2 linked regions of the Candidatus Finniella inopinata genome follow. The main gene of each other region encodes a partner of the protein of the gene in region 2 in a complex. Links are inferred from orthologs where the notes say so. Each region holds a gene or a part of one and is shown on either strand. Other genes may lie near its edges.

What was found. The genes of interacting proteins can lie anywhere in the genome.
Region 1: the proteins of EQU50_RS00545 (region 2) and dnaG are in contact, whole or in part, in a crystal structure (PDB 2R6A), measured with the Geobacillus stearothermophilus proteins. The link is inferred for Candidatus Finniella inopinata from one-to-one orthologs. Residues at the interface, in WP_033016901.1 of Geobacillus stearothermophilus: Ser13, Glu15, Ala16, Gln18, Glu91, Leu92, Asp94, Ala95, Val96, Pro97, Thr98, Ala99, Ala100, Asn101, Tyr104, Tyr105, Ile108; in WP_049624496.1 of Geobacillus stearothermophilus: Lys456, Leu457, Leu458, Pro459, Ala460, Asn463, Ala464, Leu467, Leu535, Leu536, Ile537, Ala538, Gln544, Glu545, Asp548, Tyr549, His552.

The regions. Positions count from the first base shown.
Region 1 is NZ_SCFB01000006.1:111,172-116,635, forward strand. What follows is about bases 1-2,889. They hold dnaG (DNA primase), read right to left. Parts: upstream 2,402-2,889; coding sequence 599-2,401; downstream 1-598. Other genes in these bases: rpoD (RNA polymerase sigma factor RpoD), read right to left, coding at 1-570; EQU50_RS05495 (DUF29 domain-containing protein), read right to left, coding at 2,470-2,889. In the rest of the region: more of EQU50_RS05495, read right to left, coding at 2,890-2,901; EQU50_RS05500 (outer membrane lipoprotein), read left to right, coding at 3,043-3,528; EQU50_RS05510 (helix-turn-helix domain-containing protein), read right to left, coding at 3,799-4,119; EQU50_RS05515 (hypothetical protein), read right to left, coding at 4,214-4,477; EQU50_RS05520 (hypothetical protein), read right to left, coding at 4,553-5,404. UniProt on the Escherichia coli protein: RNA polymerase that catalyzes the synthesis of short RNA molecules used as primers for DNA polymerase during DNA replication.
Region 2 is NZ_SCFB01000001.1:98,992-104,562, forward strand. The notes cover bases 2,576-5,571. They hold EQU50_RS00545 (replicative DNA helicase), read right to left. Parts: upstream 4,802-5,571; coding sequence 3,350-4,801; downstream 2,576-3,349. Other genes in these bases: EQU50_RS00550 (peptide deformylase), read right to left, coding at 4,798-5,388; map (type I methionyl aminopeptidase), read right to left, coding at 5,394-5,571. In the rest of the region: EQU50_RS00520 (mannose-1-phosphate guanylyltransferase/mannose-6-phosphate isomerase), read left to right, coding at 1-657; EQU50_RS00525 (MFS transporter), read right to left, coding at 803-1,438. UniProt on the Escherichia coli protein: The main replicative DNA helicase, it participates in initiation and elongation during chromosome replication. Travels ahead of the DNA replisome, separating dsDNA into templates for DNA synthesis.

The DNA of each region.
Region 1 (5,464 bases), on a different replicon or contig from region 2:
ATCTATAATTATTAAGTCACGCAATGACAAGCGACCCTGTTCTAGATTTTCTCTCCAATGATTCAAAACCTGAGCCGTAACAGGGCTTTCGCAAAGACCGCCAATCATGGTTTGATAGCCTGCCTCGATGCGCTTCGCGATGGCAATTTCCCCTTCACGAGACAATAATTCAACGTTGCCCATTTCGCGCAAATACATGCGGACAGGGTCATCCGTGCGACCGGCAACTTCTTCCTCAGATTCCTCGTTGCTTTCGTCAAATTCAAATTCTGAAGTCGGTAAAGGCGGCGTTAAATCGCCTGACAAAAATGTTTCTTCCGCCTCGTCACTGTCAACAATGTTAATGCCCATTTCGGCAATCAAGGTCATTGATTCGTCTATTTGGTCAGAAGAGAGCTGGTTTTGGGGCAAAGCCTCATTCAATTCGTCATAGGTGATGTAACCTCTTTCCTTACCCTTTGCCAAAAGTCTTTTTAAAGACAAATTGCTTTTGCTCAGTTCGATTAGAGGAATGTCAGCCTCTGCTCCTGTTGAAGGGATGTCAATTTTTTTAGGGTTCTTTATAGCCATAATGATTTGTATACTCCTTAAAAACGGGTCAAATCGGGAAGATGTTTTTCAACGTCTTCATTTTTTGCCAAGATTGGTCATCAAAAGATTTCTTTGTGTCTTCTTGCGCTTGTTTAAGATCATTTTTTACTGCTTGCTTCCATGTTGTTTGTTGCCAAATATCTTGCCATCGCTCTAGGGCAAGGTCTGGGTCGCTGCCATGCATGGCAAATGGAGCGTGCAAAAACAGTTCTTTGTCAAACAACGCATCAAGTTCTGAGGCAAATCCCAGTTCATGTAGTTTGTCTTTTAAAGTCTGTAAATTTTCTTGGGAATAGTCTAGCATGCATTGCCTCATATTCTGCCAGCTTTCTTTTTGAAATTCAAGACCCGCGAACTTTTCGAACACCTCTTTCAATAAAGTAGGGTGCGTAATCAAAGTTGCCAATAATATTTTATGGGCTAGGGTATTTTTTTTATCGGATATCCTGGGAAGAGGCAAAGATCCTAAATTCACCTGAGGTTTGCCCTTTTTCAGGGAAGGTAAAAAACGTTTTTCTTGGTACCACAACCGATTCAGGCGCTCAGTCACATCCAATTCATAAAACTTGCGCATGTCTGGATCTTGAATTGTTTTGACCAAATCAAATACCTGGCGCTTAAACTTCGCCTTGCCTTCAGGGGTTGACAGGGCCTCTGCCGGCTGTATTTTCATTATATTGGTCCACATGCTGTCAATCAGGCTGAGAGATTGATCAAGCATCCCTTTAAACGCAGAGGGTCCCCTTGCCTTCAAAAAACTGTCTGGGTCTTCGCCAGCAGGCAGATAACAAATCTTGAGGCTTTTATCGGCCGTTAGCAACGGCAGCGCTCGCTCAATTGCCCGAAAAGAGGCACGCACACCAGCCTGATCACCATCAAAACATAAAATCGGGGAAGGATGGCGGCGCCACAATAAATTCAACTGCTGCTCTGTCAAGGCTGTCCCAAGGGGAGCCAAGGCTGTCGTGAATCCGCCTTGATACAATGATATGACATCACAATACCCCTCCACAAGAATGGGGGGGATATCTTTGTTAATATGCTTAAAAGCTTGATGATAATTATAAAGAACATGCCCTTTATGAAAAAGAGGGGTCTCTGAGGAATTAATATATTTTGCCTGATCCGCCGTTTGATCCTTTGATCCGATAATGCGGCCACCAAAGGCAAGAACACGGCCTTTAACATCGAAAATGGGAAACATGACCCGGCCACGAAACCGGTCATAAATTCGCCCACCATCATCTGTTTGAATCAAAACGCCTGCCTTTAAGATTAAGGCCTTATCAAATCCTTTTTGCGTCAAGGTCTGGGACAAAGACCCGCCGCCCTGTTTTGGGTCTGGGGCAAAGCCTAAGCGAAATTGGGTTTGGGTTGATTGACTAAACCCGCGCTGGGCCAGGTACTCACGCGCCCCCTCTCCACGGCTTTGTTGAAGACTTGTCTCAAACCACTGACAGCTAAACTCCAAAATTTTATACAAATCAGGAGGGGGAGCCTTTTCGGGTTGTCTCTCCACCTCTTGTATCGTAATGCCCGCCGTTTCAGCCAGCTGGTGGATGGTTGCCTTAAAATCCAGGTTATGTCGTTGCATGACATATTGAATAACATCCCCGTGGGCGCCGCATCCAAAACAATGATAAAAACCCTTGTGGTCATTAACGGTAAAAGAGGGGCTTTTTTCAGAATGGAAAGGACAGAGTCCATGGAATTCATGCCCTTTACGTGCAAGCTTGACATCGCGTCCAATCACCTCAGACACGTTGACGCGCTCTCGTATCTGTTGTGTGTAAAGCGATAAATCAGTCATGACACTACTTTCGATAACACGTCATTACCAGGAACCGCAGGCGACCTAGCAATCCAGACAACAACTTTTCAATCAGGATAAAATTCGTCATCTAAACATTGCTCAAATGTGTAGGGGCAAATTTGAGGCATCAATTTTAGATCAATAGGCGTTTCTTTTTGAATGATTAATTGTGCTTTTTTATAGGCAACAGAAAATCCTTCGGTCACTTTGCTTTTTAAACTTGGGCTATCTTGAAGAAGCTCCTCTAATTCCATACGTTGCATTTTAATGCTACCTTCCCAACTGCGACCCCTAAAATCTGGTTGATATTGCCATTTAAGAAGATGGAAAATTAATTGAGCAAGCCTTGAAATCAAAGCGTGTTTTTTGTTATTGCCCATATCCTCCAGTTCCTCTATCAAATGTTCTATGTCCATTTCGTCAAACCTCTTTTGTTTAAGAAACGCTATGTTGCCTGTCACCCAACCATAAAAATCTTCTTCATACTTTGGGGTCATCGCTTTTTCTCCTCATTCCTTGGTCCTTCCATCCTGTGATTATATACTGATCACTCGTGAAATGGTTAAAACAGTTTTGCTACCGCCCATAAAATTTGCCTATAATAGCCAGGTATATAAAATTTTACTAAATGGAAAGCAATGATGAAAAATATTCTTGTAGCCTCAGCCGTTATCGCTTCTGCTTTGCTCAGCACTGGATGTGCACCTAAGTTGGGCGGCAATGACTACAGCGTCAAGGGCGCTGGTGAAATCAGTCAAACCCAAAAGGGTGTTATCGTGGCGGCTCGCCCTGTTATGATTAATGCCCAGGATGCTAGCCAACCTGGCGCTGGCTCGGTCATTGGTGGTCTGTCAGGCGCCTTATTAGGCTCGCAAATCGGCGGCGGTAAAGAAGGCCGCGTTGTGACGGGTGTGTTAGGTGGCCTGGCCGGTGCTGGCGCTGGTCATTTGATTCAAGGGAAAGTGACAGAACAAGAGGGCGTGGAATATCAAGTCCAGCTTGACCGAGGTGACGTTATTACCCTGACCCAAGGGGCCGAGCCGAAAATGAGTGCAGGTCAAAGAGTGTTGGTCGTTCAAAGTAACCGCGACCGCAGCCGCATTGTTCCTGATTTATCACATTAAGTTGTAACATCACGGATGTCATTCCCGCGAAGGCGGGAATCTATAAAACACAACTGGACCCCCGCTTTCGCGGGGGTTACAAAAAAACCCCGGAAAATTATCCGAAAGTATTGTTAATTCTGGTGCCCCCTACGGGATTCGAACCCGTGTTCCCACCGTGAGAGGGTGATGTCCTAGGCCTCTAGACGAAGGGGACGATGCTGCACACTAGCGAATTTCACATAAGAATTCAATAAACTTATTGACCAGCATTGGGGAAATTTGGTTCGCTTAAGAATGTAAGGCTTTCTCCACTAACTCCGCATTACGCGAAATAGCATACAAATAGGATTTTGTTGCCAAATCAGGCGCACGACGCCCATGTTCCCAGTTTCTTAACGTATTAAGATTGATTCCAAACCGTGCAGAAAATTCAGCTTGAGACATTTTTAACTGTTCCCTTATTTCTTTGGCGTTAAGAAGGTCTGGGATTTCTATCTTCTTAAGCCTTTCAACATGAGACACCTTGGCTTCCCTAGTAGAGCTACCTTTTGCGTAATCTAAGGCTTCTTGAAGAGAGTCAATAAGTCTTTGTCCAGTTGTCGTTTCCATATTAGCCTCCATAAATCTTGCGAAACTGTTCGGTTAGTGCCCGAAGAATCCCTAATTCTGATTTGCTTAAATCTATTTTTTCAGACTTTGCATACTACACATCTAAAAAGAAGAGAGGGGATTTATTGTTGTGGTAATAATAAATCACACGTGCTCCTCCAGATTTACCTTTTTGTTGAGCAGAAACTCTAACCTTCCTTATGCCGCCGGAATGGGGGATAACGTCTCCGATGTCAGGGGTGCTGGCCAGAATTTGCTTTAAGTCATCAAGTTCTTCTGATTTCAAAACTCCTTCAGCGTGCTTCATAAAGCTAGCTGTTTCAACAATTGTCAGCCATTTATTAGTTTCTGTACCCATATATGTATGTATAGGTCAATGACCTACGTAAGTCAATGACTTATATTGCATGGTGTTTTCTGAGTAGCAATAAACTTATTCACCCTCTTTTTGCCAGGTGCCTCTTCCAACGGAAAGGTATTGGTTTATGCTGTCATGATTAGAGGCTGCCGCCTGATGATACGCAACTGCGTCCGCTTTCATGCTGGCTGATGCGCGCCTATCTTTCGCTTCTAATTCTTCATATTTGTCTAAAATGATTTGTCTTAGGCGCGTTAATTCATCAACCTTGCCAGGTTTCACAAAATTATACTTCCCCATCAAAATCGTGGGGGCATTATCTTTAATTTCCTTTAAAATTATGCTTTTATCTAAAATATGATCAAATACTACCTTATCTTCAATGGCACTAAGCATTACTGCCATAATCTCGCATAAACCATCAAATTGAGGCTTGGAAAGATCAGGCGCCATAATGTATGCAGCGGCAATGATGCGATATAATGTTTTGGGTTCCTGTATTCTTGTTCGATCGTCGCCAACAGCATATTCTGAGAAAGGGTCGTATTCTCCGCTTTTTATAATGGTTCGAATGAGATCAGGCCTAGGTTGTCCCTTAAATGCGGCTTCATTTGTAGAAGTATTGTATGACATACCAACAGCCTTGAACATGACTCTATTCAGGCAATCAGCCTTGTAGTAATTCCACCCTTCTATTTTTCTAGCATCCTTTAGCAACCCATATAACTGAACAGAGGTTAATTCACTAGAATCCTTCGAAAATTCAGTCAGCTTAATCAATGCATTTATTGAACCTTCTTGCACATCCACTTGTCCCTCTAAGCTACTGGACGCTGCCGCCGATGCGTAAACGCCTGTATTAAACGCAATAACGAAAGCAGATACAAGAAGCGGAAGGTGTAACTTTTTTATCTTAAACTTTAGCATTTTCAGGAACCCTCTTTTAAAACCTTAAGAATATATTCAAATTAATCAAATAAAATATTT
Region 2 (5,571 bases):
ATTATGGAACAGGCCAGTAATGTCAGAGTCGCCCCCCTTACGGTTAACTGGAATGATCTTGGTAGCTGGCAAGCTTTGTGGGAAGTCGACAACCGCGATAAGGATGGCAACACCATCCTGGGCGATGTGGTCACCCATAATGTTAGTCAGTCTTATATTCGGTCCGAAGGGCGCCTGGTAACGGTTGTGGGGTTGGAAGGGGTCATTGTTGTGGAATCGCAGGATGCGATACTTGTGGCCTCTCAGGCAGCCTCTCAAGACGTTAAACATATCGTGGATACGTTGAAACTTTCAGAGCGTCCCCACACCCGATCCCATTCTGCCGAGGAAAGGCCATGGGGATCATTCAAAAGCGTTGATAAAGGCGAACGGTTCCAAGTAAAGCATATTACGGTTAAGCCTGGACAGAAACTATCTTTGCAGATGCATCACCACAGGGCTGAACATTGGATCGTTGTCAGTGGCACAGCCAAAGTGACTCGTGGCGAAGAAGAATTGATGGTCTTTGAAAATCAATCGATTTACATACCCTGTGGTACCAAACACCGCCTTGAAAACCCTGGAAAGATTCCTCTAGAGCTTATAGAAGTTCAATCAGGCCCCTATTTGGGGGAAGATGATATCGTCCGTTTTGGCGATGACTACGGCAGGTTCTAATTAAAGCCGCTGCATAATTTCGGACTGACTATGATCAAAACGAGAACGACCATAAGCAGAATCACTGCCGCCATAAAACGCGCTTCAAAGCTTAGACCTTCTCTGGGTTGTGGATTATTGTTCACCTTAAATCTCCATAAAACTGTTACGCAGCTTGGCTGTGAACTTCATCGTTTATGGGAACAAACGATTTGTGAGGCCGCAAGCCTTCTAGCTTTTCAAAATGGCGAATACTCCAAAAGCAGGCAAACATTAATGGCAAACCAATAACACATACACCGCTGTGACCAATCCATTCTGTTAAATATACAAGACCAAAAGCAGTGACAACATACATAAAAGAACGAGCCAGGGCATAACCAATCGTTGTTGTAGTAAACCTCCTGTCCACATTAAATCTTTTGATAAAAATTGGAGAAGCAACTGCCACTCCTGAGAGAGAAAAAGGAAAAAGTATTGCTTGAAACAAAAACACCTGACGACCGGAATTCAAATACATGGCAAAAATAGGTAAAGAGACAACTATTAAAAGAAGAACTATAGCTTGAAACTTTAATATTTTTATAGGGTTAAAAATTTTTACCAAATAAATTAAAGGAAAAACAACGAGACAATCAATAATTGATAAAAGGAAATTGTGAGAAATTATATCCGGTGAACTATAACCAAAAGATTTTAATATTGGGGAAAAATATATGTAATATAAATAAAAACAGAAAGGATTGCTACACTCTAAAAAGAAATAGGCCGCAAAATCTTTTTTATTAGGGCGTGTCATCAATTGAATAAGTCATAGATTTCTGTTTTAATTGAGAAAAATTTTACGAGGTTTTTTTCGGTGAGACGCTACGCATTACGGGATGATCAATGGGATCGCATTAAGGGTATGCTACCTGGAAGGGAAGGATATGTTGGTGCAACAGCAAAAGACAATCGCCTATTTATAGAAGCCGTTCTATATCGATATCGAGCTGGAATTCCGTGGCGTGATTTACCGGAACGTTTTGGGGATTTTAGAGTTATTCATCTACGCCATTCGAGGTGGAGCCAATCAGGTGTGTGGAAGAAAATTTTTGAGCTATTAAGCCAAGATGCTGACAATGAATACGCTATGATTGATTCAAGTATAGTGCGTGCTCATCAGCACAGTGCTGGTGCTAAAAAAAAGAATTCTCAGCTGACCAAGCGATTGGACGAAGCAAAGGAGGATTAAGCACCAAAATTCATGCCACCTGTGATGCGTTGGGAAATCCAACAGGGTTTTATTTAACAGCCGGACAAGATCACGATTTAGAAGGTGCCGATGCCTTAATAGATAACCTTACGCAAGCTGGTGCCGTCTTAGCTGACAAGGCTTATGACGCAGACGAACGTATGAGAAAAAAACTTGAAGAGAAAGGATGTGAGGCGGTCATTCCCCCAAAAAAGAATAGGATCAACCCTTGTTCGTATGATAAAGACCTCTACAAGGCCCGGCACCTCATCGAAAACTTCTTCGCCAAACTTAAACAATACAGAGCCATAGCCACTCGATATGATAAAACAGCTCGAAACTTCCTGGGAGCCATACATTTGGTTGCTGCGGCTATTTGGCTTAATTGATGACACGCCCTAGTTTTTGATTTATAGAGTCGACTTTCCACTTCTTTGAAAAGAATTTCTTTGTTTTTTTTGCTCACATGCTTTTTTTCAATTTCTATCTTTTTTTTCCGTTTCATATCAACAAACTCTGGTGTTTCTCTCAATCTTGTTCTGGCTATGGAACCTATCACAGCAATGCCTGCACCGGCCCAAAAACCCGTACGCCAACTTATTCCTGTACTGTTAACAAGAGAAGATAAACCAAGGGCTGTCATCGCACCACAAGAAGAGGCTAATGTGATAAGAAGGACCGCAGAATATTGTTCTGGGGGCTTGGTAATCTCGGTGATATAAATTTTTGCGCCCATAACCTCACCCATAGACGACAGGCCTTGAATAATACGGCAAACCGTTACGATCAAAGCAGCGGTAATCCCAATTTGTTCATAGGTTGGCAAATTAGCCATGATAACGCAACTTAAGGACATCATCATGGTTGTCAAAATAACGGTGGTTTTGCGACCTATATTATCTCCTATCCATCCAAATAAAATTGCACCGAATGGTCTCAAAATATACGTTGAACAAAAAGCAAACGCAGCAATCAAAGCGGCTGTGTGGGGATCGGTTTTGGGGAAGAAGATATCATTGAGCAAGACAGCCATATGAACATACAGCATTAGGTCAAAATACTCGAGAAAGGTGCCAATCTGTAAAAGACCAACGGCTTCCTTTTGTTCGCGGCTTAAACTTCCAAGGATACTCATAAGTTACTCCTCTGTTCAGTACTACCTGCTATTAGCTATGCTTATAAACGACTTTCCCTGACATTGAAACCCTATATACCAAATTCAAACCATTTCCCCATTTCTACCCGTCATGGCGAGCCCCTTTAGGGGCGTGGCCATCCAGGAAAATACATGGATCACCACGGAGCAATAGCTCCTCGTGATGATGAGAGGAATGCCGAAAAATGATTTGAATTGGGTATGGTTTTTTAAAACTTACGATATAAATTGGCGTCCCCGGCGGGATTCGAACCCACGGCCTCAAGATTAGGAATCTTGCGCTCTATCCGGCTGAGCTACGGGAACTAACAAACTTTACGTACCTACATATTCTCTAAATTACCGAAGCGTGTCAACTTACCATCAAAGAATAATTTCACGGTACCGATAGGGCCGTGACGTTGCTTGGCGATAATGACTTCGGCTTTGTTGTAAACTCCATCCATACGTTTTTGCCATTCCAAATGCTTCTCGGTTCCCTCTGGTGGTTGCTTGCGGCTTTCATAATACTCCTCGCGATAGACAAACATGACCACATCAGCGTCTTGCTCAATAGACCCTGATTCACGCAAATCAGACAGCTGGGGACGTTTGTCATCGCGCTGCTCAACGGCACGGGAAAGCTGTGATAAGGCCAGTACGGGCACATTTAATTCTTTGGCAATACCCTTTAAAGAACGGGTAATTTCAGAAATTTCTTGAACACGGTTGTCACCACTTCGTTTATTGCTGCTTTCCAATAATTGCAAATAGTCGATGACGATCAGCCCGATATTGTGTTGGCGTTTAAGGCGTCTGGCTCGATTGCGTAAAGCCATAATGCTAAGCCCTGCCGTGTCGTCAATAAACAAAGGGGTGTTATGAATCGATCGGCTAATTTCAACAAATTTTGGGAAATCTTCGCTGCGTATTTCACCGCGGCGGATTTTATCAGAAGACACTTTCGATTCGCTGGATAAAATACGGGTGGCTAGTTGTTCGGCAGACATTTCTAACGAGAAGAAGGCAACGGGCGTTCCGTCCTGGTTGTTTTGGGCAAAACAAAGGGCTGCATTAAAAGCAATGTTGGTGGCAAGGGCTGTTTTTCCCATAGAAGGTCGTCCCGCCAAAATCAACAAGTCAGAAGGGTGCAATCCACCCAACCATTTATCAAGATCAATGAAGCCTGTGGTGACACCCACGATATGACTGTCGCGCTTGTAAGCAATTTCGGCTGTTTCAATGGCTTGTGTTAAGGCCTCTCGAAAGCTGATGGCATTTCCACCTGCTTGACCTGTTGTTGCTAGGTCATAAAGTTTCTTCTCCGCCGATTCAATATGCTGGACAGCGGTGGCTTCCATGTCAAAATTGCGCACCTCTTGTACGGTTTCATGGCTTAGGTTGATCAGTTGGCGCCTTAAATATAAATCATAAATCAGGCGACCATAATCAGCCGCACTGATGATGGACACAACCGAGTTTGCTAAATCAATTAAATAGCTGGCTCCTCCAACCGTGGCCAAATGTTCATTTTGGTGAAAAATATCTTTTAAGGTGATGGGGTCGGCAATTTGCCCTCGATCGATCAGGCGTTGAATGGATTCGTAAATCTGTCCATGAACGGCGTGGGAAAAATGGTCGGGGCGCAAGAAATCACTGACATGTTCCAAGGAATTATTGTTCAACAATAAAGCACCCAACAAAGCCTGTTCGGCCTCGACGTTATGCAAAATCGTTTCAGCGATGGGGGCCAGCTGAGTTTGTTGAGGAACCAGTGATAAGACAGTTGATGTCATGAAGGGGCTATTCCTTTTTCCATAGCTTCTACGCGCATGCGACGATATTCTTCCACGGGCAACAATTTTCCATCCGGGACATACTGTGTGTACAAAATACCCCGAATGTGGTCAATTTCATGTTGCATAACGCGCGCCAAGAAACCATGAGCAACGCCTTCAATTTTGGTGCCCTCTTTTGAATAAGCCGCATATTTTATTGTTTTATAACGGGCCACAGGACCAGCCACATCAGCTACCGAAAAACACCCTTCATAGTCGATGTGTTTATCATCCCCAACAGGTTCATAACTGGGGTTCAACCAAAGGGTCTTTGGCATCGTATCGCTGATGTCGGGGCGCCATTTTTTTAAATCTGGATCATCGCTAAGGGCGAAAACAATTGCCTGCTTAGAGAACCCAATTTGAGGGGCGGCCAGCCCAGAACAGTTTTCCTCTGCGTCGTACTTCGCTTCTAAGATTTTGATTATTGCTAAATCTTCTTTTGTCAGAGGAAAGGTAAAGGCCTTGGCAGGGGTTTCCAAAACCTCTTTGTTTGGACAATTCGGATCGTTAATCACGACATAAGGGGGCAGCTTAACGGACATATGTTTTAACCACTAACCGTAAAAATTTCATAACCATTGGACGTGACGGCCAGGCTATGTTCGAATTGGGCCGATAAAGACTTATCCTTGGTTACGGCCGTCCATCCGTCTTCCAAAACCTTCACACCGGGTTTGCCGGCATTAATCATGGGTTCAATCGTGAAAAACATCCCCTCTTGCAAT